DNA from 3 places in the Bacillus sp. LJBS17 genome. Region 1 is predicted to be linked to each of the others. Evidence: predicted binding sites of a transcription regulator. Region 1 holds the regulator's gene; each other region holds the start of a gene.
The links. The regulator LexA, encoded in region 1, represses DNA repair genes until DNA is damaged. The targets are predictions, from matches to a motif close to CGAACATATGTTCG.

Region 1 (10,731 bases):
CCTTCTCAAATAAAAAACCTTTCCTGACAAGAGGAAAGGTTTTTTAATTCATTTGAATATTAGCTGACTGCAGCTCGTTATGAAGTTTTCGATATGATAAATACATGGCGATTCTCCAAGGCACAATCATACCGAAAGCCAGAATCCAAAACATTCCGCTCAGTGCACCATAATCGATTGATGTGCTCAAGATGGATTTCATCACGATTCTGATCACCAAAAGACCGACTAATATAAAAACAAATGCTTTAGAGCGTTTCATGTAAATTTCATTATTTTTAATTTCGAACTTAGAAGTTTTGATTAGAAAAATAGAGAAAATCACACCTAAAGTGAATGCTTCCAAAAACTCTGCACCAGTTACCCAAAATACCGGAAATAAAAACATTAACGCTCCCGTACTCATAAAAATCGGCGGAAGAATGATTTTTTTTGGTGAAACAGGCTTGTCAGAGGACTTTATTCTGACCACCATCACAGCTACAGCCATTAACACAGCAATAATCGATGAAACTATAATCATCATACTTATCATTCCTTTGTTTCTCGGAGTGTTGATACTATATACTATACTCCAAAACAATAAAAAAAACCATTTTGAAAAGAAATGACTTTAATGTCCCATAACGCGGCTTACAGCTTCCAGCACTTTTGTTTCCTCAAACGGCTTAACAATAAAATCCTTTGCCCCCAGCTCAATTGCTTCCGTTACAATTCTTTGCTGGCGCATGGCGGTGCACATGATGACCTTCGCTTTAGGATCAAAGGTTAAGATATCACGAAGCGCTTTTATGCCGTTTTTCACCGGCATTGTAATATCCATTGTCACAAGGTCCGGTCGCAGTTTTTTATACAGGTCCGCTGCTTGTTCACCGTCCGCCGCTTCGCCTGCGATTATGTAATTTGCATCTTCCAAGATCTCTCTGATTTTCACTCTCATGAACTTGGCGTCGTCTACAACTAAAACTCTTGTCATATTCCCCTCCAACAATCGATTTCCACAGATAATAGTCTTATTGTACCAAAAAACAAAAGGATTATTAGTAGTACGAAAGTAATTTACCGTCAAAAACCAGTAAAGCCTCCAAAAAGATCTGACAGCAAAATAATGATCAGGCTCATCCAATTAAAGAATAACAGCACACCAATCACAATCATCAAAACGCCGCCAGCTTTCATAATGAAAAGCTGGTTCTTCCTTATCCACTTCAGCTTTGTGATAAAAAAAGACAATAAAAGAAACGGTACCGCAAAACCGAGTACATATAACATCATGTATGGCACCGCTGAACCCGGATTGGTGCCTGCAAGTGTGATAACAGCACCTAATATCGGACCGGTACATGGTGTCCATCCAGCTGCAAATGCCATTCCGATTAAGACCGACCCTAAAAACCCGCTTGGTTTATGCTTAAAATGGATTCTCCGCTCTTTCATCATAGCCTCAGGCCGAAACACACCGAGTGTAATGAAACCGAACAAAATAATAAGCAACGCGCCAATTTGCCGAATCGCATCGTGATAATCCCTAAACAGGCTGCCAATAAAAGATGTTCCATAGCCTAAAGCAATAAAAATGACTGAAAAGCCAAGCAAAAAACACAAAGTATGAAACAGGCTTCTTTTCTGCAGCAGCAGCTTTTCTGTTTTTACATCGTCCATGCTGACCCCTGTAATATATGACAAAAAAGCTGGGTAAAGCGGCAGGCAGCAAGGCGAAATAAAGGATAAAAATCCCGCACCGAATGTCAAAAAATAATTCACGTCTCCCATGTCATCATCCCTTCATGATTTGACATTCCTTCAAGTTATGACAAAATCATTTCATTTTTTTAACACTTTCACTTGAAGGATTTCTATTTTCAGAAAAAACTTATATAATTTAATTTGACATTGAGACATTATACTCCTTCTCATTTGAAAATTAGTATAAATATGGATATAATATAAACATTCACTTTGAAGATCTAATGTATGAAAGGATACATCCCTGTGATTAGAGAGCATCTATTAAAAGAAATTGAAAAAAAAAGAGCAGAGCTGCTGCAAATTGTCATGGCGAACGGAATGACATCTCATATTACGATAGAGCTCAGTCAGGAGCTTGACCATCTTCTCATACAATATCAAAAGCAGCGCCTTCGAGCAGTAGCGGGTGATGAATGATTGCAAAATAAAAAACCCGTATAAGGGTTTTTTATTTTATAACCATGTTTCTCTATATCATAATCTTTACGTATTATTTCGTTTGATTATTCATGGCTTTCATCATTTGATTGATTTTCTTTTGAGAAGGTTTCATTCCCATTTGCATCATCATCATGCGTAACATTTGTTCATTAATAGGCGGATTCTTTTTCAGGTAGCTCATCATATATTTACGAGCAATAAAAAACCCGAGTGCAACACCTATGAGCAATGCAACAACGCCCACTAGGATGCCAACCCATAAAGTCATTTTATTTCCTCCTTCATGTTGTCTAGTTTAAAGTGTACTAAACCAAAAGCTATTATACAACATTTACATCTCTTTTTCTTCGGTTTTAGACAAAATTTCTTTCTTTCACTGGATTTAGCCATCCGTAACGCTTCGAATTGAAATCCATTGCTAAAAAGCAAGGGCTTACTTTTCTTAACACTTCAAAGAATATCGTTTCTGCCTCGTAATCTCCCGAAGCCACAATTTCTATCATGTGCTCCTTCATCATAAACGTCGCGTGGCCTTTTGCTTTCGGCAAAGCTATTCTATAAATATAATCCAGCTGCCTGTAATCCGTCTTGTTTAAATTCATTTTTAACCGCTGATGCATATGTAAAATCGGGATTGGTTGTGTAATATATTGAATCTGTTTCTCTGTCATTTCATACTGCTGCTTTTCAAGGCTTGTCCAATGATAGTCTTGAAACAGCTCAAACATAACCGATTCCCGGCCGAAATAGTGATTGGCAAATTCCTCTTTGATCAGGTACGTATAGTAGTGACGTTCCATCTTTTCATCCCCTTTTCCAGCAGCATTTCATTTGCTCTCTATTATACAAAAAAAGAAAAGAAAGAATTGTCTATTACTGTTAAACAGCCAATACTATTTTTGTCGGATAAACAAGAAAAAGAGGATGATTTGACTCATCCTCTTTCAAAAGCTTACTTATTGATTAATGCCTTAACTCGATTCACTACGTTCGGAACTGAGAAGCCGTATTCGTTAATGATGGTTTCACCAGGAGCAGATGCACCGAATCGGTCTATGCCGAGAACGTCACCTTCAAGCCCCGTGTATTTGCCCCATCCAAATGATGAGCCCATTTCAATTGCAAGACGTTTTTTCACATCTGCAGGAAGGACTTCGTTTTTGTATTCATCAGATTGTTTCTCAAAACGGTCCATTGAAGGCATGCTGACAACAGAAACATCGATATTTTCTTTTGCCAATTCAGCCTGCGCTTCAATTGCAAGACCTACCTCTGATCCGGAAGCGATGAGAAGAGCGTCAGGTGTTTCGTTTTTAGATTTAGAAACGACATATGCACCTTTTTCTACTCCTGCCAATGCTTCTTCAGATGTTTGATCGATGGTAGGAAGGTTTTGACGTGTAAGCACTAGCGCTGTTGGGTGGTCAGTGCTTTGCACTGCAAGCTTCCATGCTGCTGCTGTCTCATTGCCGTCTGCTGGACGGATCAAAGAAAGGTTAGGCATTGCACGGAGTGAAGCAAGCTGTTCAACAGGCTCGTGCGTCGGACCGTCTTCACCAACCGCAATACTGTCATGTGTGAAGACATATGTCACAGGAAGGCCCATTAACGCTGCAAGACGAATCGCAGGACGCAGGTAATCAGAGAAGACAAAGAAAGTTCCGCCGAATACACGAAGACCGCCATGAAGCGCCATACCGTTTAAGGCTGCACCCATCGCAAATTCACGTACACCAAACCAGAAGTTTTTGCCTGAGTAATCAACCGCTGTAAAATCACCGGCATTTTTAATAGTCGTTTTGTTCGATCCCGCTAGGTCAGCAGAACCTCCGACAAAGAAAGGAATTTTTTTCGCAAGTCCGTTGAGAACTTCACCGGAAGATGCACGGGATGCCAGGCTGCTTCCTTTTTCATACACAGGAACCTCTTGATCCCAGTCCTTCGGAAGCTCTCCTTTGATTGCCAGTTCAAGCTGTTCAGCAAGTTCAGGATAAACTTCTTTATATTTAGCGAATTGAGCATTCCATTCTTGTTCTTTTTTCTCACCTGATTCTTTAACAGCTGCAGCGAAATGCTCATAAACTTCTGACGGAACGTAGAAGTCTTCTTCATATGTCCACGCATAAGCTTCTTTTGTTAATTTGCTTTCCTCTTTACCAAGCGGCGCACCGTGAACACCGGATGTACCGGCACGGTTAGGTGAACCGAATCCGATTGTCGTTTTCACTTCAATTAATGTAGGTTTCTTTTCATTTTGGCGTGCTTTTTCGATAGCCGCTGTTAATTCTTCAATATTGTTTCCATCCTCAACATAAAGAACTTCCCAATTCATTGCTTCAAAACGCTGTTTCACGTTTTCAGAGAATGAACGGTCGAGGTCTCCATCAAGAGAGATGTCATTAGAATCGTATAGTACGATCAGACGGCCAAGCTGAAGATGGCCTGCGAGTGAAGCGGCTTCAGAAGAAATACCTTCCATTAAATCACCATCACCGCAAATACTGTATGTATAATGATCGACTACGTTAAATGAATCGCGGTTGTATGTTTCCGCTAAATGGCGTTCAGCAATTGCCATACCGACTGCCATGGCAATTCCTTGGCCAAGCGGACCTGTTGTAGCATCAACACCGGCAGTATGTCCGAATTCCGGATGTCCTGGTGTTTTGCTGCCCCACTGGCGGAATCCCTTAAGATCTTCAATACTAAGATCAAACCCGCTTAAATGAAGCATGCTGTATAATAGTGCTGACCCGTGTCCAGCAGATAAAACAAAACGGTCACGGTTAAACCAGCCAGGGTTTGCCGGACTTACGTTCATAAATTTTGTCCACAGCGTGTATGCCATTGGAGCGGCTCCCATCGGCATCCCTGGGTGACCAGAATTTGCTTTTTCAATAGCGTCTATTGACAGTGTGCGAATGGTAGCAACTGATTTCTTTTCAATTGTATCCATAAAAATCCCCTTCCTTATGTGTTGTACCCTTACATCATAAATGTCTGACGACTTTTTCTCAACTGTTTCAGCTTAAATTTGAGAGAAACTTGTTGAATTTTGTCACATAAGAGTTTTGATTATAGTATATGCAAAAGAGGAATACGATATTGCCGTATTCCTCTTATATTAGTGAAGTTTGTTATTTCTTTGTTCTCTTTTTAGCTTTTCTGGTGTAACATCATTGCCTTCTGGGTCAATGATTTTCACACTTTTTAACGTGTTCTTCATAGAAGAACGAAAACCTTTCAAGTACTCTTGACGGAGCTTTTGCTGTTCGGCTTTTTCTTCTTCTGTAATAACGCCAGCTTTAGCTTTGGCAGCAAGTTCATTAATTCTGGCAATTTTCGCGTTTGAAATCATGTTAAACTCCTTTATTGCATTTTGTCTATATAGTACTAGATCAAAAAAAGTTTTACAACTGATTCACTCTGCTGTCTCTTCATTCTCTATGTATTCCTGAAAACGCCGGTGAACGGTTGCTTTAGAGACATCATAGCCAAACCCTCTTAGGGTAGCCGCGATTTCAGCAAACGTCAGTTTATTCGCTCTCAGGCGGACGATCTCTGAGATTGGCACCTCTATTTTTTCTTTTCCACTGTTCCCATGTTGGTTTTTTAAGTTTTTTTGCGGTTTAAAACCGTTTTTTACTGCACGTTTCATTCCCCGTCTGATTTTCATGTTGTGAATCTTTCGCTGATACTCTTCCACAATGCTGACGATTTCCAAGACCATTGAGTCAGCCTCCGATAACTCCAGTTCACCTCTATGAGCCGTTGTATAGACTTTCACACCTTCTCTATAAATACAATGAAGCAGTGCGATTTTTGCGTTTCCCCGTCCGAGCCTAGTCTCATCCTGAACCAAAATGACATCAATTCCAGCGTTCTTAATCACATCAAGCAGCTCAAATACACCATCCCGATCCATTTCATATCCGCTGGCTTTTTCTGAAATCACTTTGACCACTTCCATGCCGTTCTCCGCTGCAATGGCCGTAAGCTCCTCCTCCTGCCGCTTTAATGACGTTTCCTGCTGTTCTTTATTTGTGCTTACACGGGCATAAATGAGTGCTTTCATTTTATCTCTCTTTCCTCTCTATCTTACAGTTGCTAATTCATATGCATCCTGATGCTTCTTTTTCAATGGGATCACTAACTCATCACCCGGCTGGATATCAGAGGTTTGAAGTTGATTTTTATCAGCTACCCATTCAATAAAATCATTTTTGTTTATCTTTTTTGTATCGGCTACCTGATCAGCAATTGACCAGAGTGTGTCGCCTTGCTGGACTTCTATTTTAACATACTGATTAAGCTCTTGGCCGCTGCTTGTATATGACAGCATAAGGATAACCGCGCTCAAAATCACTGTGAACAGACCGACAAAAATAATAGATTCTTTACTCATGATCATAACCTCCAACAGGAATGTTTGTTCGCATTTTTATAATTTCAGTATATACGAACAAACGTTTCTGTCAATTGTTTTTTCGAACCTATGTTTGTACTGTAAGGAAAATCATGCTATAATCTTCTTAAAATCGACGTTTTGAGGTGCGAAAAATGACGAAGCTATCAAAAAGGCAACTTGATATCCTCCGTTTTATTAAAGCAGAGGTTAAATCAAAAGGATATCCGCCTTCCGTGAGAGAGATCGGAGAGGCTGTCGGGCTTGCGTCCAGCTCTACTGTCCACGGCCATTTGGCCCGCTTGGAAACAAAAGGGCTGATCAGACGGGATCCGACAAAACCAAGAGCAATAGAAATTCTTGATGAAGAAGTAGACATTCCGCAAAGCCAGGTCGTTAATGTACCGGTCATCGGGAAAGTCACGGCGGGATCTCCTATTACAGCAGTAGAAAATATTGAAGAATATTTTCCGCTCCCTGACCGCATGGTTCCTCCAGACGAGCATGTATTTATGCTGGAGATTATGGGAGACAGTATGATAGATGCTGGTATTCTCGATAAGGACTATGTCATCGTTAAACAGCAAAACACAGCGAACAATGGGGAAATTGTAGTTGCGATGACAGAAGATGATGAAGCAACTGTAAAACGATTCTATAAAGAGGATACACACATTCGCTTGCAGCCTGAGAACCCAACGATGGAACCTATCATTTTGCAGAATGTCAGCATTCTAGGGAAAGTGATTGGCGTGTTCAGAACCGTCCATTAATCTATTGATCTATCAGATGCATGAAATAACCCCCTTTTCCTTTACGGAGAGGGGGTTTGTTGTTCAAAAAAAGCAGGCTCGCCCTGACTTTTGGGTGCGAGCCTGAATAGGAGGAAAAAGAACATCATGTTTACACCATAATTATCCACCAAACAATTGTTGAAGTCAAGAAATTTTCTTTCCCTCAGGAAACTTTTATTCAAAATATGAACGTTTAGAATATTAGACGCTATCTTCTTAAAAACGTTTCATTTTTAGGTCGTGGAAGGATGCGGTTTTATATTTATTAAAGGGCGAGGCAATTGATATAACTGAAAATTTAGTACATAGTTTAGGTAGTTCAACACTCTGTTAAAACAGCTCGCTTTCTTCATATAAAATGTAATATGTATTTCAAATTCTCCTTCACCGAATCACTTGTGCAGTTCAAAAGATATGGCATCGTTGAACTAATCGGGTAGAAACCTTCCCCAAACATAAAGTCTCCACCAACACCCTTCTTTAAATTTAACCTTATATGAAATATGGTGTGTGATATCAAAAGGCCGTTTCATCATAAAAGTGCATATGGGTTTTTTCTTGTTTGTAATATCGAAGCCTGTCTTGAAGTGTTCCGGTATGAAATTCAAATTTGTGGCCGTCAGGGTCGGTAAAATAAATTGATTTTCGATCGCGTTCATCTCGTTCTCTGCCAGGCAGAATATTGACATGAAGTCTTTTTAATTTAGCTGATACCTCCTCAAATTCATGATCTTCAATTGTAAAAGCAATATGGGTATAAGAAAGCTTAATGTCATTTCTCTGGATGTCTGGTTCTTCATTAAGCGCTAGCCAGATGCCGTTCATGTCAAAATATGCAGTTGTTCTTCCCTTTACCAAAAGCTTTGCATCAAACACTTTTTGATAAAAATCAATCGATGTATCCAAATGCGTAACTGAAAATAACAAGTGATTGATTCCTTTTATCTCCACAAATCATTCCCCCCTTGAAAGCTGATCATCCACATATACGACTTTTTTCATAAAAAGATTCATACTGCTGAAAAAAATACCAGTGTAAACAAAAACGGACTGTTTAAAATAGTAACATGACCATTATGAATGGTTTTGAATTGCATTATTTATCATTTGTTTACGCCCAAGAATTTTCTTCAAAAAATAACAAATTAGGTGGTCAAATGAAACATATCATTGCGCTTGCTTCAAAGATTGCTTTCACTCTCGCCCTTTTATATGTGATTTTGGACAGAGTCTATCACGCATCCTTCTTAAGTGTGATGTTTATTGCACTTTTCTTAGGTTTTGTGTCCTATCTTTCTGGTGACATGCTCGTCTTACCCAGAACAAACAATATTACAGCTTCATTGGCTGACTTTGGCCTTTCATTCGTTATTCTTTGGGTATTTGTTTTAACCCAAACAAGAAACGATTTCTCACCATTTGGAGCAGCTCTCCTTTCCGCTGCCTGTCTTACTGTTTTTGAATACTTTTTTCATCGGTATTTACTGAAAAATGTGCTTGATGAAAATTTCCGAAATGAACTGTCAGCGAGAGATAACACCTTACAGTATCAAACGGAAGCCGCGGACGAGCTGTTTCCCGAAACGAATGAGAAGCATAAGGAATAGGAGGCTGTCTTATCGCCTCCTATTTTTCAGTAGCTATTTTTGAGAAAACGGAACATCACTTCTGTAAACTCATAAAACCTCTCATTTTGAGTAACAGCTCTGCTTTTTAAAGAAAAGATGCCGAACAAAGACTTTCGAAACCCTGTGCTCATTTCTATCTGGATACTTAAACCTGTTTTTGATTTATTTGCAATGTTATTCGGACTAACGCCCGCATGTGGATGGTCCGGATTGAGCAATACAGCAGGAAAACCGGCATGCTGCAATTTCTCAACTAAATCTGCCGCTCTTACGCGATCTGTACCGCCGACTTCGATCTGCTGATCTTCTTCTGCGTACCCGTGTAATGAAATGACATATTCATGATTTCCCGTCATTTTAAGGGCCCGAGGTTCATCAAAGTGCGTGCTCGTAATGTGCAGGACTGAGTTTCCTGCCGATTTTAAGCCTTCAAATAAATACATCGAGTACTCTTTGCTGAGCTCTCTCGCTACTTCACTTGTCCCGCCTTCAATACCTCCTCCGTGAATAGCTAAAACAAGAACAGGGCTTCCGGTTTCTTTCGTAACAATGTCGTAATCAGAAGGATCTTCATTGTTTTTTAATTCCTCAAAATTCTGATATACATCTTCAGCATAAATTGAAGAAATCGGAGCAAATACCATAAAAATAAACAATAATTTTACAATTTTAATAGTTGATGGAAAACGTTTGGCTATGTTACAATCAACATGCTTCAAGGAATGGAGCAAACGGCGGAGCAGGGATACTTTGGCCGGTTTCATCTACTCCGCCTCTAAGTCCAAATCAACAGGATGTAGGTCTCTTTGAGGCTTTAGCACGAATTCTCTTGTCCTCCTTGTTAAATTTTTGTTAAATTCACAATATTATATACCATTAGCCCGGGCGCTGTTCTTCTCATTTTTGAATTTATTAAAAGTAAGCTGGCACCACCTCCCCCATTTCCATACAAAACAAAAATGCACCTGCCCTTTGGCCTGTGCATTTTTATTTTCTCTTCATTCTTCGTTTTTTTACTTGATTTAATTTCATGATGTTTTTTTCAATTTTTCTTATGTTTCGCCTTTGCGGGATTGTTTTCATTTCATAATAAACAGAAATAAACCCGCTTAATGTCACTGCTGCAATATAAAGGGCGCGCTGTTTGATCATCCGGTCAGCGTGTCCATGATCATTCGCTTCTTTTTCCAGCCTTTCGATCACAGCTTTATCAAACAGCTGATCGACATACACTTGTTTCATTCCCACTGCAAACCCCGCAGCCAGCCAAAGAATCAGAAATAAACTGATATAAAACACCATAAACCCTTCCTTTCCTGTCTTGATGCGGCGCAGAATTTTTTTAAAACAGTTCACCTATTACAACTGGCAGACGAAGCTTCTTCTTTGTGTTAGGTTCTTTCAATAGGCTGGTTAATATGTGTAATGCTGTAATGAACAGTTAGAAATTTTATTCCAAACAGCCACATATGATGAACAGCGGTTAATTTGTTGTCATGTGCAGCTTCTATCAGAAAGGTTTCAGATAAAGGAAGCGGACAAGTTCCCGCTATTGTTTGCAGATAAATCCCCTCATCCCCCGCTCTGCTTTTTCTCCGCCTGCTTGTTAAAACCAGCTTCTCCTGATGATGATATGGCTTTAAAATACCTGTCATGCTGCTGAATGGAAGCGGTAAAGAAATATTCATATACCCCTCTCCATTTGAACGATACA
Region 2 (10,731 bases), 730 kb from region 1:
ATTACGATAGACCGTACTGAACGGCAAATAGAAGAAGATGAGCTCATGCTTGATGTGCTTGAAGCAGGAGGAGAAGAGCTGCGAATTGAAGAAAACCTATATGAGGTGTTCACAGAGCCTGAGCATTTTGAAGAGGTGAAAACAGCCCTCGAATCGAAATATCTAATTTCTTCGGCGGAGGTGACCATGCTTCCCAATACCTATGCAGAAGCCGATGATCAGGCTGTTGAGAAGCTGGAAACATTAATAGACGTCCTTGAAGATGACGATGATGTTCAAGAAGTGTATACAAACTATCGCTCATAAAAAACCGGCACGATGTCATATCGGGCCGGTTTTAGTATGTTCAGGAGACACGTTCACTTTCATGAGTGTATTCTTTCTCCCAGAAATCAGCGTTTTTGATACCCAGCGCTTTTGGATCAAAGACCGGGTCTAAGCCCTGCTTCTTTTGGCGCTCATAATCCTTTAAAGCAAGGAGCGCCGGCTTGGCAAGCAGCACAATGGCAATGACGTTCAGCCATACCATAATGCCAAGCCCTGCATCCCCTAATGCCCAAGCAAGTGAAGCTGTTTTCACAGTACCATAGAACGTGGCGGCTAAAATAATCAGTTTTAAGCCAAGCATCGCCCATTTGCTTTCTCTGCCTCGTGCTAAATAGGCGATATTTGTTTCTGCGATGTAGTAATACGCCATAATTGTTGTAAAAGCGAAGAAGAATAAAGCGATGGCAACAAAGCCTGCACCGAATCCGGGAAGAACACTGTCAATTGCCGCTTGTGTGAAACCAGGTCCTGCTTCTACGCCTTTAAGCTGGTGAACGATAAAGGAACCATCTGCAGCCTGGGTATTGTACATGCCGGTAAACAATATCATGAAAGCTGTAGCGGAACATACAAACAAGGTGTCAATATAAACAGAAAATGCCTGAACCAGTCCCTGCTTGACCGGATGAGAAACCTCTGCAGCAGCTGCTGGATGCGGGCCTGTTCCCTGGCCGGCTTCGTTTGAATAAATGCCACGTTTAACGCCCCAGGAAATCGCCATGCCGATCAAGCCGCCAAAAGCGGAATCCAATGCAAAGGCGCTTTTGAATATTAATGAGATCACAGCAGGCAATTCAGACACATTCATGACAATAATAATCAAAGACAGCAGGATATATCCAATTGCCATAAATGGAACAATCATTTGCGCCGCATTGGCAATTCGTTTGACGCCGCCAAAAATAATGAACCCTAATAATAAAACCAGACCACACCCTGTGACGAAAGGAGAGATGCCGAATGCATTTTGGATCCCAGCCGCAATGGAGTTGGACTGTACGCCCGGCATTAGAAAGGCCATTGCAATAAGGGCAGCAGCGGCAAATAAGACGGCAAACCACTTAATGCCTAAGCCTTTTTCTATATAATAAGCAGGGCCGCCCCGATATTGACCGTCTTGTTTCACTTTGTAAATTTGAGCAAGCGTTGATTCTACAAAGGCACTCGCCGCCCCGATAAAGGCAATCGCCCACATCCAGAACACTGCACCGGGTCCGCCGAATGCAATTGCTGTCGCCACTCCCGCGATGTTTCCTGTGCCCACACGGCCGGACAGCGCAATCGATAACGCTTGGAAAGATGAAACGCCGGCTTCAGAGCTCTTGCCTTTGAACATCTGAACAATCATTTCTTTTAAATGTCGGACTTGTAAAAAACGGGTCATAATTGAAAAGGCGAATCCAATTCCCAATAAAATATAAATGACGGGCGTACTCCATAAGACCGCATTCAAACTAGCAACAAAATCTGCCATCAAGCTTCCCCCTCACTTCAAATTCGAATACATGTATAAAAAGGATTTTGGTCTAATCGAACTATTTCTACAATCGATTTGTCACATTATATGACCTGTAATTATCAATAAGAAGAGGAAGGGAAAAAGAAAAAACGCGGCGTATCGACTACGCTGCGTTTTTCTACAGAGGCAAACTTATGGCAATTGTTATAAAATCCTTCAGCAACAAATAGCCTAGTTCAGTCAAACCGTATATAAAGGATAAAGCAATCACAAAATGATTGAAATGCTTTTCATCATTTGTTCCGTTCATCTTATTCATGTTTCATCACCTCACTGACGCCTGCGGCGGTTCTTCACGTATCCAATGATCATCTTTTCGCCAATCATACGTTTCATCAGTATCGAGATGTAAAGTCTGATTGCCGATTTTCACTGTATTGTAATTGATCCACGTCACTGCTGGGCGGCTGTCCGGGTAATTCCAGTAGATTGTTCTCTTGACAAGTGTTTTTTCATTTACAAGTTCACCTCTGGCTGCATCTAAGCTCAAGGTGTTTTCGGATACATAAGTGTTTAACGTATAGCTGCCGTCCGGCGATTCAACAGATTGGACGAGATTCCCTTTCGGAACGTTTTTTAGTGAAAATAACATCCAATAAATGGCGCCGCCGAAGAAGACCAGCAGGGCAAACATAATAAGCGGGATGTTGCTGCGTGTCTTAATGTGACTCTCTCCCTTTTTTTCTCTCATTTTACTATATATCGGATTCATATGATCTTTACATTTCTTTAAAATTACCTTAATAAAGCAATGATAAGATGAAATAAAGCCAATAAAGGGTGAGGGGAGACAGAAATGGAAAAAACGTATTGTCATTCCGGCGAGAAGGACCCAGAAGCGGTCTACTTAACTGTGAGAGGCTATCGAATTAAGCTGTCGCCTGAACAAATGAAACTGATTTCTGCCGTCAGAAAGTAAAAAATACATGATAAAGGCAGCCGCTTGTGCGGCTGCCTTTTTGATTTAAGAATATTTTCTTTTCCGCTGTGCGAAATGCTTTTGAAACCAATCTTTCTTATATAAAAATGCGATGATCTCCAGCCAAAAACCCGGAATCTTTTTGGGGAATATCGGTTTTTTGTAGAGTGCATGATATGCGGATTTTAAGTCGTCCCACTGCGTGCATGTTTTTGTCTGCTCAAATCTCGCAACATCAATCACCCGCACCGCCCCGGTTTCTGTCAATATCAGATTTCGCAAATGAATATCTGACGGGTTCAGTCCGGCTGCCCGGGCGTCAGAAAGCGCTTCTTCAACCTGCTGAATCATGTCATCACTGATTGCAATGCCTTTCTTCAGACAGTTATAAAAGGTTTCACCTTTAATATATTCCATGAGAATAAATGAATCGCCAGTTTCGTAAATGTCAGGATAGAATGCGGACCCGGCTAATTTTTCATAGATCGCTGCTTCTTTGACTGCTGTCGCTCGATATTCCGGAAAAAATACTTTCAGCGCCATTTTTCGACCGCCTTCTGTTAAGGCAAACACATAGGCGCTTCTTCCCTTGCCGATTAGTGTTAATTCCTCGGATTTCTCTTTGACTTTATCAAATCTGCTGTTCTTGCGGTATATGACGGAATGGGCCAGTGCCTCTGCTTTTGTCAGCATTTCATTCACCTTCTTTGCTCTATTTTATGCAGTTGTTTATAGGAAAATCATAAACTGTTCAGGAAAAAGAGCCTAATTCTAGTGTATCTGGTCTTGAAGAAGAAGGCTACTTATAAGCATGAATTGTGATAAAAGTGACATAGAACGTTTAATTTCCATTCTTGAAAAGCGCTTACAAATGGGATAGTATTAATTTTAAATAAAGCGCTTTCGTGAATGATCAAGGGGGAAGAAGCTATGACAAAACAGATTGTGACAGGGATTATCGGTGCAGGCCGCATCGGCAAACTTCATGTTCAAAATATAAGCCGGATTCCTCACATGAAAATAAAAGCAGTCTCTGACATTCAGGCAAGCCGTATAAAAAGCTGGGCCGACAGTCATCAGATTGAATACATAACCTCTGATTATCGTGATTTATTACATGATCCTGATATTGATGCTATTTTTATTTGCTCTCCTACAGCCGTACATGCACAGATGATCAAAGAAGCAGCCGAGGCGAAAAAGCATATATTTTGTGAGAAGCCCGTTAGTTTCTCTCTGGACGAAACGAGTGAAGCGCTTGCGGCTGTCCGGAAACACGGGGTAACACTTCAAGTCGGATTTAACCGCCGCTTTGATCCTCATTTTAAGAAAATCAAAACGATTGTTGAAAATGGTGAAATCGGTACACCTCATTTATTAAGAATCACGTCCCGGGACCCAGAACCCCCGAATATAGATTATGTCCGTACGTCAGGCGGATTGTTTATGGATATGTCGATCCATGATTTTGATATGGCCAGATATATTATGGGAAGCGAAGTGACGGAAGTGTATGCCAAAGGGGCGGCTTTGGTGAATCCTTCTTTTGCGGAGCTGGGTGATATTGATACAGCTGTTATTACACTGACTTTTGAAAACGGTGCCATGGCTGTGATTGATAACAGCCGCCAAGCTGTGTACGGATATGACCAGCGGGTTGAGGTTTTCGGGACGAAAGGCTCTGCAGCGGCTGACAATAGCAGGCCGACAACGGTTGAGGTGTCAACAGCTGATTTTGTGATGAAGGATAAACCGCATTTCTTTTTCCTTGAACGCTATAAGGATGCATATGAGGAGGAGATTCTCCGTTTTGCAGAAGCGATCGGCACAAACCAGGAGACTCCCTGCACCGGCAATGACGGTTTACAGGCCGGAAGGATCGCCAGAGCAGCACAGCAATCGCTTGCTTTTGGCATGCCTGTCAGCATTGAGCACACTGAAAAAATCGCTTTTTAATCTAACAGGATTACAATTCAGCAAGCTTGGGTATATACTCCATTGATACTTTAAGTAGGCGGTGGAGAAAATGAATACAGTACATGCTAAAGGAAATGTTTTGAACAAAATCGGAATTCCTTCTCACATGGTTTGGGGTTATATTGGCGTTGTCATCTTTATGGTTGGAGACGGCCTCGAACAAGGCTGGCTGTCTCCTTTTCTCGTTGATCATGGTCTCAGTATGCAGCAATCCGCATCGTTATTTACCATGTACGGCATTGCTGTCACCATCTCAGCTTGGCTTTCAGGAACGTTTGTCCAAACTTGGGGGCCGAGAAAAACGATGACTGTCGGATTGCTTGCATTTATCCTCGGTTCGGCCGCTTTTATCGGCTGGGCGATTCCTCATATGTATTATCCGGCTCTTTTGGGCAGCTATGCTCTTAGAGGCTTGGGATATCCGCTGTTTGCATACTCTTTTCTCGTATGGGTGTCATACAGCACCTCTCAAAATATTCTCGGCAAAGCCGTCGGCTGGTTTTGGTTTATGTTTACGTGCGGCCTTAACGTGCTCGGCCCGTTCTATTCCAGCTATGCAGTTCCGGCCTTTGGAGAAATCAATACGCTTTGGAGCGCTTTACTGTTTGTGGCGGCAGGCGGAATTCTTGCCTTATTTTTTAACAAAGATAAATTTACTCCGATACAAAAACAAGATCAGCCGAAATGGAAAGAACTGTCGAAGGCATTTACGATTATGTTTGAAAACCCAAAGGTAGGCATCGGCGGAGTGGTCAAGACGATTAATGCGATAGGACAATTTGGATTTGCCATCTTTCTTCCTACTTATTTAGCAGGATACGGGTATTCGGTTTCGGAATGGCTGCAAATATGGGGGACGCTGTTTTTTGTGAATATTGTGTTTAATATCATTTTCGGTGCAGTCGGAGATAGACTTGGCTGGCGCAATACGGTCATGTGGTTTGGCGGTGTCGGATGCGGTATTTTTACGCTGGCGCTGTATTACACGCCTCAGCTGATCGGGCATCAGTATTGGGTGCTCATGATTATCGCCTGCTGCTACGGCGCGGCTTTAGCAGGATACGTTCCATTAAGCGCGCTTTTGCCGACGCTTGCACCTGATAATAAAGGTGCTGCCATGTCAGTGTTGAATTTGGGATCTGGTTTATGTGCGTTTATCGCGCCGGGCATCGTGAGTCTTTTCATTGGGCCGCTCGGTGCAGGCGGCGTGATTTGGATCTTTGCGGCATTGTATTTTTTCAGTGCCTTTCTGACGCGATTCTTGACAATTTCTGAGCAAAGCACAGATGTGTATACGGAGGAACGGTTTGTCAGGGAAAATGTGCAGACAAATTTTGATAAAACGGTTAAGCAGTAGCCTCTTTGGTCAAACTAATCATAAACGTGTGCAAAGAGGTGTAGAGGGTGAAACGATTCAGCACGGCGTATCTTTTGCTGGGCATTCTTTGCTCAGCGGCAGTATTTTTATTAGGAGCTCCTTCCCGCGCACTTGGCGCGGAAGTGGAGCACTATGAGCCGCTGCAGGTGCATGTGCAGCTTGAAAAGGTGTATTTGGACGGCGATGTCAGCATTGAGCATAGGCATGAAAAAGTGTTTTCTATGGATGATTTTTGGGCAGCTTATGCCGGATGGACGCTTGTGGAACAAAAAAAGGGATATGTGCTCTTCCGGAAGCAAATGGACGATATATCTCCGCTCAGCAAGGTCAACGGGTATATCGGTGTATCGGATAATGGAGTGATTTCCACTTTTCATGGGCGGCCTGAGCCAGCTTCCGAACCAATTCAGTCTTTTTTTCAAATTGATTTAGAAAGGCTGGAAAGCCATATGCAAAAAAATCTGCTGAAAGGCATTCCATTTCGGACAAAAGCGGAGTTTGAGGATGTCATCGAACATATGAAGACATACAGCGGGTAACGTCCGCTGATTGAAGACATGTATTCATGTCTTTTTTTTCGTGAAAGAATGAGAGAGAAGCGAACATATGTTAACTTTTCTATAAGACTTTGGCTGTTTTTATGGTACAATGAAGAACAGTCAAAGAGGTGAATTTGCGTGATTGAATTTGTTAAAGGGACGATTGATTATGTATCTCCCCAATATATTGTCATAGAGAACGGCGGCATCGGCTATCAGATTTTCACGCCGAATCCGTTTATATATAAGGAGAGAAGCCAGGAAACGATTTTTACATACCATCATATCAGAGAGGATGCTTTTTCGCTTTACGGTTTTTCAACAAGAGAGGAGAAGGCGCTCTTTACAAAGCTGTTAAACGTGACCGGAATTGGCCCGAAAGGAGCACTTGCCATCTTGGGCTCGGGTGATCCCGGAGCGGTCATCCAAGCAATTGAAAATGAAGATGAAGCTTTTTTGGTCAAGTTTCCTGGAGTAGGAAAGAAAACCGCACGCCAGATTATTCTAGATTTAAAAGGAAAGCTGGCAGATGTTGTGCCTGAAATGATTGAAAATCTGTTTAATCATGAAGAAAGGCTTGAAAAGCAAACAGCGGAAACGGCTCTTGAAGAAGCACTTGAAGCCCTCAGGGTTCTCGGATATGCTGAAAAAGAAATCAAAAAGGTGCTTCCTCACCTTAAAGAAGAAATTGGGCTGACAACAGACCAATATGTGAAAAAAGCATTACAAAAACTATTAAAGTAAGGTGATGTTCATGGATGAACGGCTCGTCTCAAGTGAAGCAGACAACCATGAATCAGTGATAGAGCAAAGCCTGAGGCCGCAAAATCTGGCACAGTATATCGGGCAGCATAAGGTAAAAGAAAATTTGCGCGTGTTTATAGATGCGGCGAAAATGAGACAGGAGACGCTGGATCATGTTCTTCTGTACGGGCCGCCCGGACTCGGAAAAACAACGCTTGCTTCGATTGTTGCTAATGAAATGGGAGTGGAATTGCGGACGACATCAGGGCCTGCTATTGAAAGGCCTGGTGATTTGGCTGCTATATTAACGGCGCTGGAACCGGGAGATGTATTATTTATTGATGAAATACATAGGCTGCACAGATCGATCGAAGAGGTGCTTTATCCTGCAATGGAAGACTTTTGCCTGGACATTGTGATTGGCAAAGGCCCATCTGCCCGCTCGGTTCGGCTCGACCTTCCGCCTTTTACGCTGGTGGGAGCCACGACGAGGGTGGGGCTTTTGACGGCTCCTTTAAGAGACAGATTCGGCGTCATGTCTCGCCTTGAGTACTATACACAAGAAGAACTGGCGGATATTGTCACAAGAACCGCTGATGTATTCGAGGTTGAGATTGATAAACCGTCGGCTCTTGAAATTGCAAGAAGATCGAGAGGGACGCCCCGCGTGGCGAACCGCCTGCTGAGAAGGGTGCGCGATTTCGCCCAAGTGCTGGGTGACAGCAGGATTACGGAAGACATTTCTCAGAATGCGCTGGAGCGGCTTCAGGTTGACCGTCTCGGTTTGGATCATATTGATCATAAGCTGCTGATGGGCATGATCGAAAAATTCAACGGCGGCCCAGTAGGCCTTGATACGATTTCAGCTACCATCGGCGAGGAATCGCATACGATTGAAGACGTATATGAACCATATCTGCTGCAAATTGGATTTATACAAAGAACGCCGCGTGGAAGGATCGTGACACCGGCCGTTTATCATCATTTCCAAATGGAGGCTCCCCGATATGACTGAATTTCCTAAGATCATCATGATTCTTGGTGCTGTTTTGCTTATTATCGGAGCAGTTTTGCATTTTGTCGGCAAGATGCCGGGAGATATTTTTGTAAAAAAAGGAAATGTCACGTTTTTCTTCCCGGTTGTCACTTGTATTATTATAAGTGTGGTATTATCAATTTTGCTTAATCTTTTTGGCAGAATGAAATAACAAAAGACTAGAATAAAGGTGAAATCATCATGAAAGTCGATTTATTTGATTTTGAACTACCAGAACGTTTAATTGCACAAGTACCGTTGGAGCAGCGTGATGCTTCAAGGCTGATGGTGCTCGATAAACATACAGGAGAGCTTACTGACAGCTCGTTTAAACACATTATCAGCTTCTTTAACGAAGGCGATTGTCTAGTCCTGAACAATACCCGGGTACTGCCTGCGCGGTTATTCGGCACAAAAGAGGATACCGGCGCGAAAGTGGAACTTCTTTTGTTGAAACAGGAAACCGGTGATAAATGGGAAACACTTGCCAAACCGGCGAAACGGGTGAAAAAAGGAACTGTTGTCACATTTGGAGACGGAAGATTGAAGGCAATCTGCACGGAAGAGCTTGAGCACGGCGGCAGAAAGATGGAATTTCAATATGATGGTATTTTCTACGAGGTGCTTGAATCCCTTGGAGAGATGCCGCTCCCTCCATATATCAAAGAACAGCTTGATGACAAAGAGCGCTACCAGACAGTGTATTCAAAAGAAATCGGCTCTGCTGCTGCGCCTACAGCTGGCCTTCACTTCACGGAAGAAATCTTACAGCAGCTGAAAGACAAAGGCGTGCAAATTGAGTTCATCACACTGCACGTAGGCCTTGGAACGTTTCGCCCTGTGAGTGCCGATGAAGTGGAAGAGCATAATATGCATGCAGAGTTTTATCAAATGTCAGAAGAAACGGCTGCAGCCTTAAACAAAGTAAGAGAAAATGGCGGTCGGATCATTTCTGTCGGCACGACCTCGACACGCACGCTTGAGACGATTGCCGGGGAACATGACGGGCAATTTAAAGCATCAAGCGGCTGGACATCTATTTTTATTTATCCGGGCTATGAATTTAAAGCCATTGACGGAATGATTACAAACTTCCATTTGCCGAAATCGTCATTGATTATGCTGGTCAGCGCGCTTGCTGGAAGAGAAAACATTCTGCGTGCCTATAACCATGCAGTGGAAGAGGAATACCGTTTCTTCAGCTTCGGAGACGCGATGCTGATTATATAATTTGAGAACAGGAGGCCTCATCAAAAGTGGCTGAACAACCAATACGCTATGAATTTATAAAAGAATGCAAACAAACAGGAGCGCGGCTGGGCAAAGTGCATACGCCTCACGGCTCCTTCGAAACGCCGGTTTTTATGCCGGTCGGCACACTGGCGACAGTCAAAACAATGTCGCCTGAAGAGCTGAAAGCAATGGATGCAGGTATCATTTTGAGCAACACTTATCATCTATGGCTTCGTCCGGGCCAAGACATTGTCAAAGAAGCGGGCGGGCTCCATAAATTTATGAACTGGGACCGCGCAATTTTAACAGATTCAGGCGGTTTTCAGGTCTTTTCTTTAAGCAAGTTTCGTAATATAGAGGAAGAGGGTGTCCATTTCCGCAATCATCTAAATGGAGACAAGCTGTTTTTATCTCCGGAAAAAGCGATGGAGATCCAAAACGCACTCGGCTCTGATATTATGATGGCGTTTGATGAATGCCCGCCATACCCGGCGGAGTACGACTACATGAAGAGGTCAGTTGAACGGACAAGCCGTTGGGCGGAACGTTGCCTGAATGCCCACAATCGTCAGGATGAACAAGGGCTGTTTGGTATTGTACAAGGCGGAGAATATGAAGATCTGCGGACACAAAGTGCGAAGGACTTGATTTCCCTTGATTTTCCGGGATATGCTATAGGCGGATTGTCTGTAGGTGAACCGAAGGATGTCATGAACCGTGTACTCGAATTTACAACACCGCTCTTGCCGAAGGATAAACCGAGATATCTGATGGGAGTAGGTTCTCCGGATGCACTGATCGACGGAGCGATCCGCGGGGTCGATATGTTTGACTGTGTGCTGCCTACACGGATTGCAAGAAACGGCACAGTGTTTACTGCTGAAGGACGACTCAATATGAAAAATGCGAAATTTGAAAGAGACTTCCGTCCGATTGATGAAGAGTGTGATTGCTATACATGTAAAAACTACACTCGCGCGTACATTAGGCACTTGATTCGCTGTAATGAAACATTCGGCCTTCGATTAACAACTTACCATAACCTTCATTTTCTGTTAC
Region 3 (10,731 bases), 1.5 Mb from region 1:
TGATATCGTCATCTTCCCAAGGAACGATATTCACGCTGCCATTGGCAATTTGTAGCTCAACACTGGAAAAGTCAGTATCTTTAAATTGAAAAATGTGCTGAACATCATACGCATGGCCAAAGTTTAAATCAAGGTCAACTTCCTTGACCTTTTTTACAGCAGAATCAATCCAGTCAAACAGCTTGGCTCCTAAAGACGGCTTGCCGCTTTCTTTTTTTGCCGTTGTAAATGGCTCTTCCTCGTCATGAACGTGAACTGAGAGCGCTGTGATTTTCTCTTCTTTTTCCTTGTAGTCGCTGTCAAGCTTTTCAATCAGTGTCAAAGCTTCTTGTGCTGTAAGCTTTCCTTCCTCAACAAGCTTAAGGATTCGTTCCTTTTCTTGCTTCATTACGATCTCCTCCCCATTGTCTACTTATGCTTCACGCAGGACCTTAATGCCCTGAATCACATTCCAAATGATAATGCCAATGACAACTAAGAAATAAATAACCGCTCCCCCGATGATTACAAATACAGGAAGCAAGCTGTCTCCATCAATCGCAACGGCTCCGCCAAGTAAAGCAATAAAAAGGAACAGCCAGCCGACAAACGGAACTATGTGAGAAATAAGAGAGCGTATCGCATGGCGTTTTGTTTCTTTCTCATTTACAACAAAATAAGCGACAATCGGCACAATGATTGGCGCAATAAACACACTGAAATAACAAAGTGATGCAATAATAGCTTGATTACGGTTCAATTCATTCCACACTCCTATTGTGAATTGTCCATGACAAAAGATCAGGGACGTTTTACTTATTTATACGTTTAAAATCTCTTCAGGTTTCAAATTCATTCTTTAGACATGCTCCGATTTACGGAAATTGGATTTTAAAAAGTTTTAGAAGTAGAATCTTCCGGCTATACCGATTACAATATGTAAAAAGCTTACGGCAACCAAGGAGGCTGGACAAGCAATGGAGAAAGATCCCAGTGACTATACAGTAACACAAGAATCAGTGTTAAAGCTGATTCATGAACAAAAAAGAATGAATCGTGAAATGATCGCCGAGCTTGAGCAGATTCACGGACCCTTCCCGATCTCTCACGATATCCAATATATAAAAGTGCTGCTCGACAGCAGCAACACGCATATTGTTCAAGATTTAATGAGTGTAAGTAAGCAGCTGTATAAGAAGACTTTGTAATTGCGGAAAACATATCATTCATTATAACTGAAACAAAGTTAAAGGTTAGATGACAATATCTTGCCTTTTTTGTTTTGAAAAAACAAGTGATTCCCTGGCTGTCACAAAATGATTGTAACAAAAAAAGCCTGCCGGCACATCCAGTTAATGGACTCTGTCGGCAAGCTGTAACTATCAGAAAGAGATAGCCGTTCAAAATTAACGTAACAATTGAAGCACGTTTTGCGGCTGTTGGTTTGCTTGAGCAAGCATCGCTTGAGAAGCTTGAGAAAGAATGTTGTTCTTTGTGAAATCGCTCATTTCTTTCGCCATGTCAACGTCACGGATGCGAGACTCAGCAGCTGTTAAGTTTTCAGAAGAAGCACCAAGGTTGTTGATTGTGTGCTCTAGACGGTTTTGTACCGCACCAAGTTTAGCACGTTGGTTTGAGACATTGTTGATTGCAGTATCAATACTTTCAAGTTGAGTATCAAAAGGAGTATTAGCAAAATCTGTTACATTAAGTGCGTTTACTCCTAAAGCAGTTGATGACATGCTGTCAATGTTAACTGTAAGCTGCTGGCCAGCATTTGCTCCAATTTGGAAAGTGAAACCATCAGTTTCAGTACCATCTAATAACTTTTTGCCGTTGAATTCAGTACGATTTGAAATGCCATCAACTTCCTCAATAAGCGCATCCATTTCATCTTTAATTGCACCAAGATCTTCTGCTTGTTGTGTACCTGTGTTTCCTGCTTGAACAGTAAGTTCACTTCTAAACCTATTATGCCGTAAAGAAAAAGCTTGCCTGCTAAGCCCAAGGATGGACTTGCTGACAAGCTGTCCCCTCTTAACAGAGGGTTTTAAGATGTAGCTGTTTCTTTCGCTTTCAAGAGCGATTTCATGCGTGTTTTGTCACGTTCGATAACAGGCTTCAAATAACGGCCTGTATATGATTCTTCCACTTCAGTGATTTCCTCAGGCGTTCCTGACGCGACAATGGTTCCGCCCCCGGCTCCGCCTTCCGGGCCCAAATCCACAATGTAATCGGCTGTCTTAATGATATCAAGGTTGTGCTCAATAACAAGTACAGTGTCTCCGTTGTCTACCAACCGTTGCAGCACGACAAGAAGCCTGGCGATATCGTCGACATGCAAACCTGTCGTTGGCTCATCTAAAATGTAGAGCGTGCGTCCGGTCGAGCGTTTGTGCAGCTCTGACGCGAGCTTCACGCGCTGCGCTTCTCCGCCTGACAAGGTCGTCGCCGGCTGGCCGAGCGTAATATAACCTAAACCAACATCATAAAGGGTTTGGAGCTTGCGTTTGATTTTCGGGATATTTTCAAAGAAAGAAAGAGCATCTTCAACCGTCATATCAAGCACATCAGAGATGCTTTTTCCTTTGTACGTCACTTCAAGCGTTTCACGGTTATAGCGTTTGCCGTGACACACCTCGCATGGAACGTATACGTCAGGAAGGAAGTGCATTTCAATTTTAATAATCCCGTCTCCGCGGCAGGCTTCACATCGTCCGCCCTTCACGTTGAAGCTGAAACGGCCTTTTTTATAGCCGCGGACCTTCGCTTCATTTGTCTGCGCGAATACATCACGAATGTCATCAAATACACCGGTGTATGTCGCAGGGTTGGATCTCGGCGTTCTTCCGATTGGCGCCTGGTCAATGTCAATGACTTTGTCTAAATGATCCAAACCTTTAATCTCTTTATGGCTGCCGGGTTTCGCTTTCGCTTTATGAAGCTTTTGCGCCAGCGCCTTATGCAAAATTTCATTAACGAGTGTACTCTTTCCTGAACCGGAAACACCTGTAACTGCTGTAAACGTCCCAAGCGGGAACTTGGCATTCACTTTTTTCAGGTTGTTTTCTGAAGCACCTTTAATTTCAATGTAACGTCCGTCCGGCTTTCTTCTTTCAGGAGGCAATGGGATAAACTTTTTCCCTGATAAATAGCTGCCCGTTAATGAGTTTGGATCTTCCATCACTTCTTCCGGCGTACCCGCAGATATCACCTGTCCGCCGTGAATGCCGGCTCCCGGTCCAATATCTATTAAATAATCTGCTGCCATCATCGTGTCCTCATCATGTTCGACAACAATCAGCGTGTTCCCGAGGTCTCTCATATTTTTCAGAGCGCTGATCAAGCGGTCGTTATCACGCTGATGCAGACCGATAGACGGCTCATCTAAAATATAAAGCACACCGGATAAACGCGAGCCAATTTGAGTCGCCAGCCTGATGCGCTGTGCCTCTCCCCCGGACAATGTACCCGCTGCCCTGCTCAATGTCAGGTAATCGAGGCCGACTTTGTCCAGAAAGCTTAAGCGCTCCACAATTTCGCGCAAAATCAAATTGGCGATCTGCATATCCTTCTCAGAAAGGGTAAGGTCTTTAAAGAAGGCAAGTGCGTCGGCGACAGACAGCTCGGTAATTTTTCCAATGTGGCGGCCGTCAATCAGTACGGCAAGCGCCTCTTTCTTTAACCGATAGCCTTTGCACGTCGGACAAGACTTCTGAGACATATACTGCTCCATTTGCTCACGTATGAAATCGGAGCCTGTCTCCTTATAGCGTCTTTCAATGTTGCGCAATACGCCTTCAAATTGAATTTCACCTTCGCGGATTTGTCCAAAATCATTTTCATATCGGAAATAAATCAGGTCATCTCCGCTGCCGTACAGCACTTTATCCAGTTGATGCTTCGGCAAATCTTTGACCGGCACATCCATATCAATCCCGTAGTGGGTGCAGACTGCCTCAAGCAGCTGAGGATAATATTGTGAGCTGATCGGTGTCCAAGGGGCGACCGCATTCTCCTTCAATGACAAATCTTGATTGGGAATGACAAGATCGGCATCCACTTCAAGCTTCATTCCGAGACCGTCACACGTCGGACACGCCCCGAACGGACTGTTAAACGAAAACAGACGCGGCTCAAGCTCACCAATTGAAAATCCGCAGTGCGGACAGGCATGATGCTCGCTGAACATCATCTCTTCCTCACCGATGACATCGATCATAACCCGTCCTTCACCTAAACGGAGCGCCGTTTCCAATGAATCAGACAGCCGGGCTGCCACGCCTTCTTTCACGACAATCCGGTCAATGACTACCTCAATGGAATGCTTCTTGTTCTTTTCTAATTCGATATCGTCGGAAAGCTCAGCCATCTCGCCGTCAATTCTGACTCTGACATAGCCTTGTTTTCTAATCTGTTCAAGCACTTTGACATGAGCGCCTTTTCGGCCCGAGACAATCGGCGCCAGCACCTGAAGCTTCGTCCGTTCCGGGTATTCCAGAATTCTGTCCACCATTTGCTCGATGGTCTGGGATGTAATCTCAATTCCGTGCTCCGGACAATGAGGCTTCCCTACTCTCGCATATAAAAGACGCAGATAATCATAAATCTCAGTTACCGTACCGACAGTAGACCTCGGATTACGGCTTGTTGTTTTCTGATCAATGCTGATGGCGGGAGAGAGCCCCTCAATTGCATCCACATCAGGCTTATCCATTTGCCCTAAAAACTGGCGGGCATAAGCAGACAGCGACTCGACATACCGTCTCTGTCCTTCAGCATATATCGTGTCAAAGGCAAGGGAGGATTTACCTGATCCGGACAAACCCGTGACAACGACAAGCTGATCTCTCGGAATCGTTACATCTATATTTTTCAGGTTATGCGCCCTGGCTCCCTTCACCTCTATCCGATCCATAGCCATTTGTTCATCATCCTTCCGCTTTTAGCTCTAAAAGTAAATCGCGAAGCTCCGCGGCTCTCTCAAAGTCAAGCGCCTTGGCGGCTTCCTTCATTTCATGCTCCATCTGTTCAACGACTTTCTGGCGTTCTTTCTTCGTCATTTTCGACAGCTTCGGCGCGGCTTTTGTTTTGTATTCCGCTTTATCCTCAGCTGCTACTGTGGCACGAATGACATCGCGAATTTCTTTATTTATCGTTTTCGGCGTAATGCCGTGCTCTTCATTAAACCGCTCCTGCTGCTCGCGGCGGCGTTTTGTTTCATTAATCGCAATTTCCATAGACTTCGTTATTTTATCGGCGTACATAATGACGCGGCCTTCCGCATTTCTCGCTGCCCGTCCGATGGTCTGGATCAGCGACCGCTCCGAACGAAGGAAACCTTCCTTATCCGCATCCAAAATCGCAACAAGGGATACTTCGGGAATGTCCAAACCTTCCCTCAGCAGGTTGATGCCGACAAGCACATCGTACTTGCCAAGGCGCAGGTCGCGGATAATTTCAATCCGTTCAAGCGTCTTGATTTCAGAATGCAGATAGTTTACTTTAATGCCGATTTCCTTTAAATAATCGGTCAGATCCTCTGACATCTTCTTCGTCAAAGTTGTCACAAGCACCCGTTCATTTCGCTCGATTCTTGCTTGAATTTCGCCGATCAAGTCGTCAATCTGACCTTCGATTGGACGGACGTCAATAAGCGGGTCAAGAAGCCCCGTCGGACGAATGATCTGTTCGACCATTTCATCTGTATGTTCAATCTCGTACGGCCCTGGTGTTGCTGATACATACACGATATTGTGCATATGCTTTTCAAATTCCTCAAAACGAAGCGGACGGTTATCAAGCGCTGATGGAAGCCGGAAGCCGTGATCCACGAGCACCTGTTTCCGCGCCTGGTCTCCGTTAAACATGCCGCGCACCTGGGGAATTGTCACATGCGACTCATCCACCACGATCATAAAATCGTCTGGGAAATAATCAAGAAGCGTATACGGCGTTGAACCTGGAGGCCGCAGAGTCAAATGTCTTGAATAGTTCTCGATGCCGGAGCAGAAACCCATTTCACGCATCATTTCAAGATCATATCTTGTCCGCTGCTCTAAACGCTGCGCTTCAAGGAGCTTTCCGTTTTCGTGCATGACCTTCAGCTGCTCCTCAAGCTCCTTCTCGATATTTTGAATCGCCTTCTCCATTTTCTCGGCCCGCGTTACGAAGTGGGATGCCGGGAAAATCGCAACATGATCTCGGTCGCCGAGAATTTCTCCTGTCAGCGCATCCACTTCCCGAATCCGTTCGATTTCGTCACCGAAAAATTCAACTCTGATACAATGCTCATCACGGGATGCCGGAAAGATTTCCACTACATCCCCGCGCACACGAAATGTACCGCGCTGAAAGTCGATATCGTTGCGGGCATATTGGATGTCTACAAGTTTTCTGAGCAGCTCGTTACGCTCAATTTCCATTTCAGTCCGCAGTGACACGACCATTTCCCGGTATTCCTCAGGCGAACCGAGGCCGTATATACAAGATACACTCGCAATAATAATGACATCTCTGCGCTCAAACAAAGCTGATGTGGCGGAGTGTCTCAGTTTATCAATTTCATCATTAATACTAGCGTCTTTCTCTATAAATGTATCCGTTTGAGGCACATACGCCTCCGGCTGATAATAATCATAGTAGCTGACAAAATACTCGACAGCATTGTTCGGAAAAAATTCCTTGAACTCACTGTAAAGCTGTCCAGCAAGGGTTTTGTTATGGGCAATCACGAGAGTCGGCTTATTGACTTCTTTAATCAAATTAGACACCGTAAATGTTTTCCCAGTTCCTGTCGCACCCAGCAGAGTCTGATGCTTCTTGCCCTCCTGAATTCCTTTCACAAGCTTTTCAATGGCTTTCGGCTGATCTCCCTGGGGCTGATATTTCGAGACTAACTCAAAGCGATCTTTCACAAAAATAAGCCTCCGTTTCTTTAACGAAATCTTCCTATAGATATAGTAACACAATGGAAAGCAAAATCACTAAAAATACGAACTAAAGTTCGGTGGTTTTTTATTTCCAGCTGTTTTTGTGTATAAAAAACCTGCTTTTAAATCGTAAAAGCAGGTATTCAGTCTTTATATTCATTATGTCCGATTTATTCTTCTTTTTTCTCTGCAGCTTTTTTGGCCATGTACAGTCCGCCAGCCACAAGAGACACAACATCCAATCCTACAATAAAATACGTTTCTGTATAGCCTTTTAAATAAGAGGCAAACAGCAATGCAGCTGTTAAAGCGATCGCCACATAATGATTAAAGGTGACTCTAGTAAATAGAACAACAAGCATAAAAGGGAAAAACAATGCAAAAACGGCTTTTGTAATCAACAAAAACCCTCCTCAGGGATTCTTCATCTGATCTGATTATAGTAAAAAATGAAGAATCGGACAATCGTGCATTCGCTCCCTCTCCTACACCATACCCCTTTTCAGCCAAAATCAATCACCATATTTGCATTTTGGTGCCGGTCAAAACTTATTCCATGGTGCCGCTGTTCTAATCAGCGGCACTTTTTTTATTACATCATCAAGTCCGCCGCCAGATTCCGAGAATAAAAGAAAATAGGCATACAGTACCAGTACGGCCGCATTTTTCAGGATAATATAACCAACTTAACTATTCATTTTATTTAGGACTTTCTGCGTTTGACAGCATTTTCCTGAAAACCTACAATTGAATGATAGTGTTTACTATCATTTTTTAAACACAGGCTCCGCAATAAAAAGACTAGAGAGAAAAACAAAATGAATGAAGAAAAGAGGGGTTTCAAATATGTATTCTGTTTTATTTCGCCAGGCAGAAGAGTCCAGCCAGCTGGCTGGAGCAAAAGGAATGAATTTGATTAAATTGACCAAACACGGTCTTCCTGTTCCGGACGGGTTTATTATTCAAACGAATGCGCTCGCACGTTTTATGGAGGACAACCAGCTTCAAGAGACTAGTGAAAACGTCGAAAGCGGGATCATTTCTGGAACATTTTCGGATGAGCTGAAAGATGAGCTGACTAGTTCCTTTTATAAGCTTAGAGAATCATATCGATCCGTAGCCGTGCGTTCTTCGTCTGCTTCGGAAGATTTAGAAGGCGCCTCATTCGCGGGTCAATATGAAACCTACTTAAATATCAAAACAGAGGAAGAGTTTCTGGCTAAAGTGAAAGAATGCTGGGCCTCATTTTTTTCTGGGCGGGTCAGCAGCTATAAGAAAAAAATGAACAATCAAATCGCAGAGCCGTTAATGGGAATAGTCGTTCAGGGGCTGATCGATTCAGAAATGTCAGGTGTTATCTTCAGCCGCAACCCTGTTACCCATGATGATAGAGAGCTTTTAATCAGCGCCAGCTACGGGTTGGGTGAAGCTGTTGTTTCAGGAAGTGTTACCCCAGACACGTTCATTGTTAATAAATCTTCGTTTGAGATTCAGAAAGAAATAGGTGCAAAGGAAATCTACATGGAGTCTGCGGCAGAAGGAATTGCTGAAAAAGAAACCAGTGAAGACATGCGCAGCCGTTTTTGCCTTACAGATGAACAAGTGATTGAATTGGCTGAAATCACAAAAAAAACCGAAGACCTGTACGGATATCCTGTCGATATAGAATTTGGAATTGCTGATCATCAAATATACCTTCTGCAAGCTCGCCCGATTACAACCATTGATCAGGACAAAAAGGCGGCAGAAGAAAAACGCAGCTTCATGATTACCGACACTGATATGAATGATTTCTGGCTTAACATGGAGTCTAATATTGAAGGTCCGGTGAGTCCGTTATTTTCATCCTTCATCGTGCCGGCATTGGAATATGGCTTGAAGAAGAGCATGCAAAAGTTTCCGATTGGTGTAGTTGTTGATGAAGTAAAACTTTATCGCGGACATATTTATTCCAAAAACCAAGGTGGACAGCAGCCTCCTTCTGAAGACTGCGGCAAAGAGCTTTTCCCGATTTTATCGGAGCATATGTATGACATCATCAATCACACATACCTCCCTTTTTACCGGACACTGGACCAGCTCGCACAAACTGAGCATACCGCAGAAAGCGCACTGGATGCTTTTCAAAAACTAAAGGCCTTTTATCTCACGGCTTATGAAGAGCACTTCAATATCGTTTTCCCGCAAATCCTTTTAACAAACAAACTGCAAGCGATGTATCAGGACATTCAAGGAGAGTCCGAAAACGCTCATTTTTACGAGATGCTGACAGGAAAAATGAACAAATCACTGGAAACGGACCGTTGCTTATGGCTATTTTCTGTGGAAGTTCAGGAGAACCCGAACCTTCTGACCATTTTTGAAAACAACAAGCCTGAACAGCTCCAGGAGAAATTAGAACAAACAGATGAGGGGAGACACTTCCTGAAGAACGTCCATGAATTCTTGCAAGAATACGGATGGAGATCTGTTAAAAGTCATGATCTGATTGAACAAATCTGGGTGGAAAATCCGTATTTCGCTCTGGCTAATATTCAAAATTATGTCCGTAATGGCTATCATTTTGACAATGAATTTCAGAAAACGAAAGAAAAACGAGAGAAATTATACAATGAATTCTTGGAAAACATAGAAGATCCCGGTTTGCGCACCAAATTTGACCGCTATTATCAATGGACACTGAACTCTGCAAATATAAAAGATGATCACCACTTTTATATTGACGCCATGCTGGATGCCAAGGCGAGAATCTTTCTGCTGAAGATAGGTGAATTGCTGGCGGAAAACGGTGTCATTCAAGATCGTGAGGACCTTTGGTTTTTATATGACGACGAAGTGGAACAAGCGCTTCTTCACCCTGTATCCCTGCAAGAAAAGGCTGAAAAACGCAGACAGATTTTTCATGAGTATGAGCTGGCCCAAGCCCCTGCCTACCTCGGCACCCCGACAAAAGAACAGCTCAAAGCAGCTGAAGAAATTGTCGGCGCTGTGATAGAGGATGAAAAAAACACAGAGAATCATATTTTTGGCATTGCGGCATCAAGCGGCATTGCGACAGGTCCGGTGAAAATCATTCGGGACGCCAATGAATTTTCTCAATTCGCGCCTGGGGACGTACTCGTTTGCAAGATGACCACACCGCTATGGACCAGCCTGTTTCAAGACGCCAAAGCGATTATTACAGACACAGGCGGCATTTTGTCTCACGCTGCGATTATTGCCCGTGAATACGGCATTCCAGCCGTTCTCGGCACACGCACGGCAACCGAAAGACTGCGAGACGGTGACATCATCACTGTTGACGGAAGCAGCGGCAAAATCACAGTTGTCAGCCGGTCCTGATGCGTCCCCCTCTTTCTTATACAAGCGGGGCGGGTGTATACTTGTCCTGCCAGTATACTCGTGAGGTGAAACGTATTGAGACCGACAAACAAGAGAATCCTTGACGCTGCCATGCAGCTGCTCGTCAAAAAAGGATATCGCGCAACAACTACAAAAGAAATTGCAGAAAAAGCAAATGTAAGTGAAGCGACGATTTTCAGGAACTTTAAAAACAAACAAGGACTGGTTGAGGCTTTGCTTTCTCAGCATTCTTCAAACAGAGGCAGCATTTTGGAACAAACAGAAGGGGATTTGTACAAAGACCTGCTTCATATCGGAATCTGTCTCTTGGAGGAGCTCGAACATAGAAAAGATATCATTAAAATCAGCTTTCGTGAACCGGCCATGTTTCAGGATGTCATTAACCACGTCACTGAATATCCCCAATCTATGAAACAGCTATTGGTTGATTATCTCAAAACGATGGGTGAGAAAGGGG

Region 2: a site for LexA is predicted at 6,720-6,733, ahead of ruvA (Holliday junction branch migration protein RuvA). Genes of this name have one in related genera too.
Region 3: a site for LexA is predicted at 6,975-6,988, ahead of uvrB (excinuclease ABC subunit UvrB). Genes of this name have one in related genera too.

What each region holds. Positions count from the first base shown of each region.
Region 1 is NZ_CP079759.1:2,018,452-2,029,182, reverse strand. It holds gene yneK (DynA interaction protein YneK) at 1-13, shown strand, start outside; gene KXZ66_RS10430 (CcdC family protein) at 44-535, opposite strand; gene KXZ66_RS10425 (response regulator) at 614-976, opposite strand; gene ccdA (cytochrome c-type biogenesis protein CcdA) at 1,066-1,773, opposite strand; gene ynzD (aspartyl-phosphate phosphatase YnzD) at 1,993-2,166, shown strand; gene KXZ66_RS10410 (YneF family protein) at 2,240-2,458, opposite strand; gene sirA (sporulation inhibitor of replication protein SirA) at 2,544-2,990, opposite strand; gene tkt (transketolase) at 3,143-5,146, opposite strand; gene KXZ66_RS10395 (DUF896 domain-containing protein) at 5,315-5,548, opposite strand; gene KXZ66_RS10390 (YneB family resolvase-like protein) at 5,612-6,265, opposite strand; gene yneA (cell division suppressor protein YneA) at 6,284-6,601, opposite strand; gene lexA (transcriptional repressor LexA) at 6,751-7,368, shown strand; partial or broken gene KXZ66_RS22565 (hypothetical protein) at 7,739-7,997, opposite strand; gene fosB (metallothiol transferase FosB) at 7,906-8,340, opposite strand; gene KXZ66_RS10370 (YndM family protein) at 8,547-8,996, shown strand; gene pghL (gamma-polyglutamate hydrolase PghL) at 9,023-9,781, opposite strand; gene KXZ66_RS10360 (hypothetical protein) at 10,005-10,319, opposite strand; gene KXZ66_RS10355 (YndJ family protein) at 10,409-10,731, opposite strand, start outside.
Region 2 is NZ_CP079759.1:2,750,462-2,761,192, reverse strand. It holds gene KXZ66_RS14350 (YebC/PmpR family DNA-binding transcriptional regulator) at 1-306, shown strand, start outside; gene KXZ66_RS14345 (alanine/glycine:cation symporter family protein) at 347-1,801, opposite strand; gene KXZ66_RS14340 (hypothetical protein) at 1,965-2,105, opposite strand; gene KXZ66_RS14335 (DUF5412 family protein) at 2,112-2,480, opposite strand; gene KXZ66_RS14330 (hypothetical protein) at 2,643-2,765, shown strand; gene KXZ66_RS14325 (phosphotransferase) at 2,811-3,458, opposite strand; gene iolG (inositol 2-dehydrogenase) at 3,696-4,721, shown strand; gene KXZ66_RS14315 (MFS transporter) at 4,792-6,099, shown strand; gene bofC (sporulation cell-cell signaling protein BofC) at 6,147-6,659, shown strand; gene ruvA (Holliday junction branch migration protein RuvA) at 6,798-7,403, shown strand; gene ruvB (Holliday junction branch migration DNA helicase RuvB) at 7,414-8,418, shown strand; gene KXZ66_RS14295 (DUF2905 domain-containing protein) at 8,411-8,611, shown strand; gene queA (tRNA preQ1(34) S-adenosylmethionine ribosyltransferase-isomerase QueA) at 8,641-9,669, shown strand; gene tgt (tRNA guanosine(34) transglycosylase Tgt) at 9,696-10,731, shown strand, end outside.
Region 3 is NZ_CP079759.1:3,563,330-3,574,060, forward strand. It holds gene KXZ66_RS18480 (DUF4097 family beta strand repeat-containing protein) at 1-388, opposite strand, end outside; gene yvlA (protein YvlA) at 413-739, opposite strand; gene KXZ66_RS18490 (hypothetical protein) at 957-1,187, shown strand; partial or broken gene KXZ66_RS18495 (flagellin) at 1,386-1,937, opposite strand; gene uvrA (excinuclease ABC subunit UvrA) at 2,030-4,903, opposite strand; gene uvrB (excinuclease ABC subunit UvrB) at 4,911-6,896, opposite strand; gene KXZ66_RS18510 (CsbA family protein) at 7,082-7,312, opposite strand; gene KXZ66_RS18515 (PEP/pyruvate-binding domain-containing protein) at 7,758-10,253, shown strand; gene KXZ66_RS18520 (TetR/AcrR family transcriptional regulator) at 10,329-10,731, shown strand, end outside.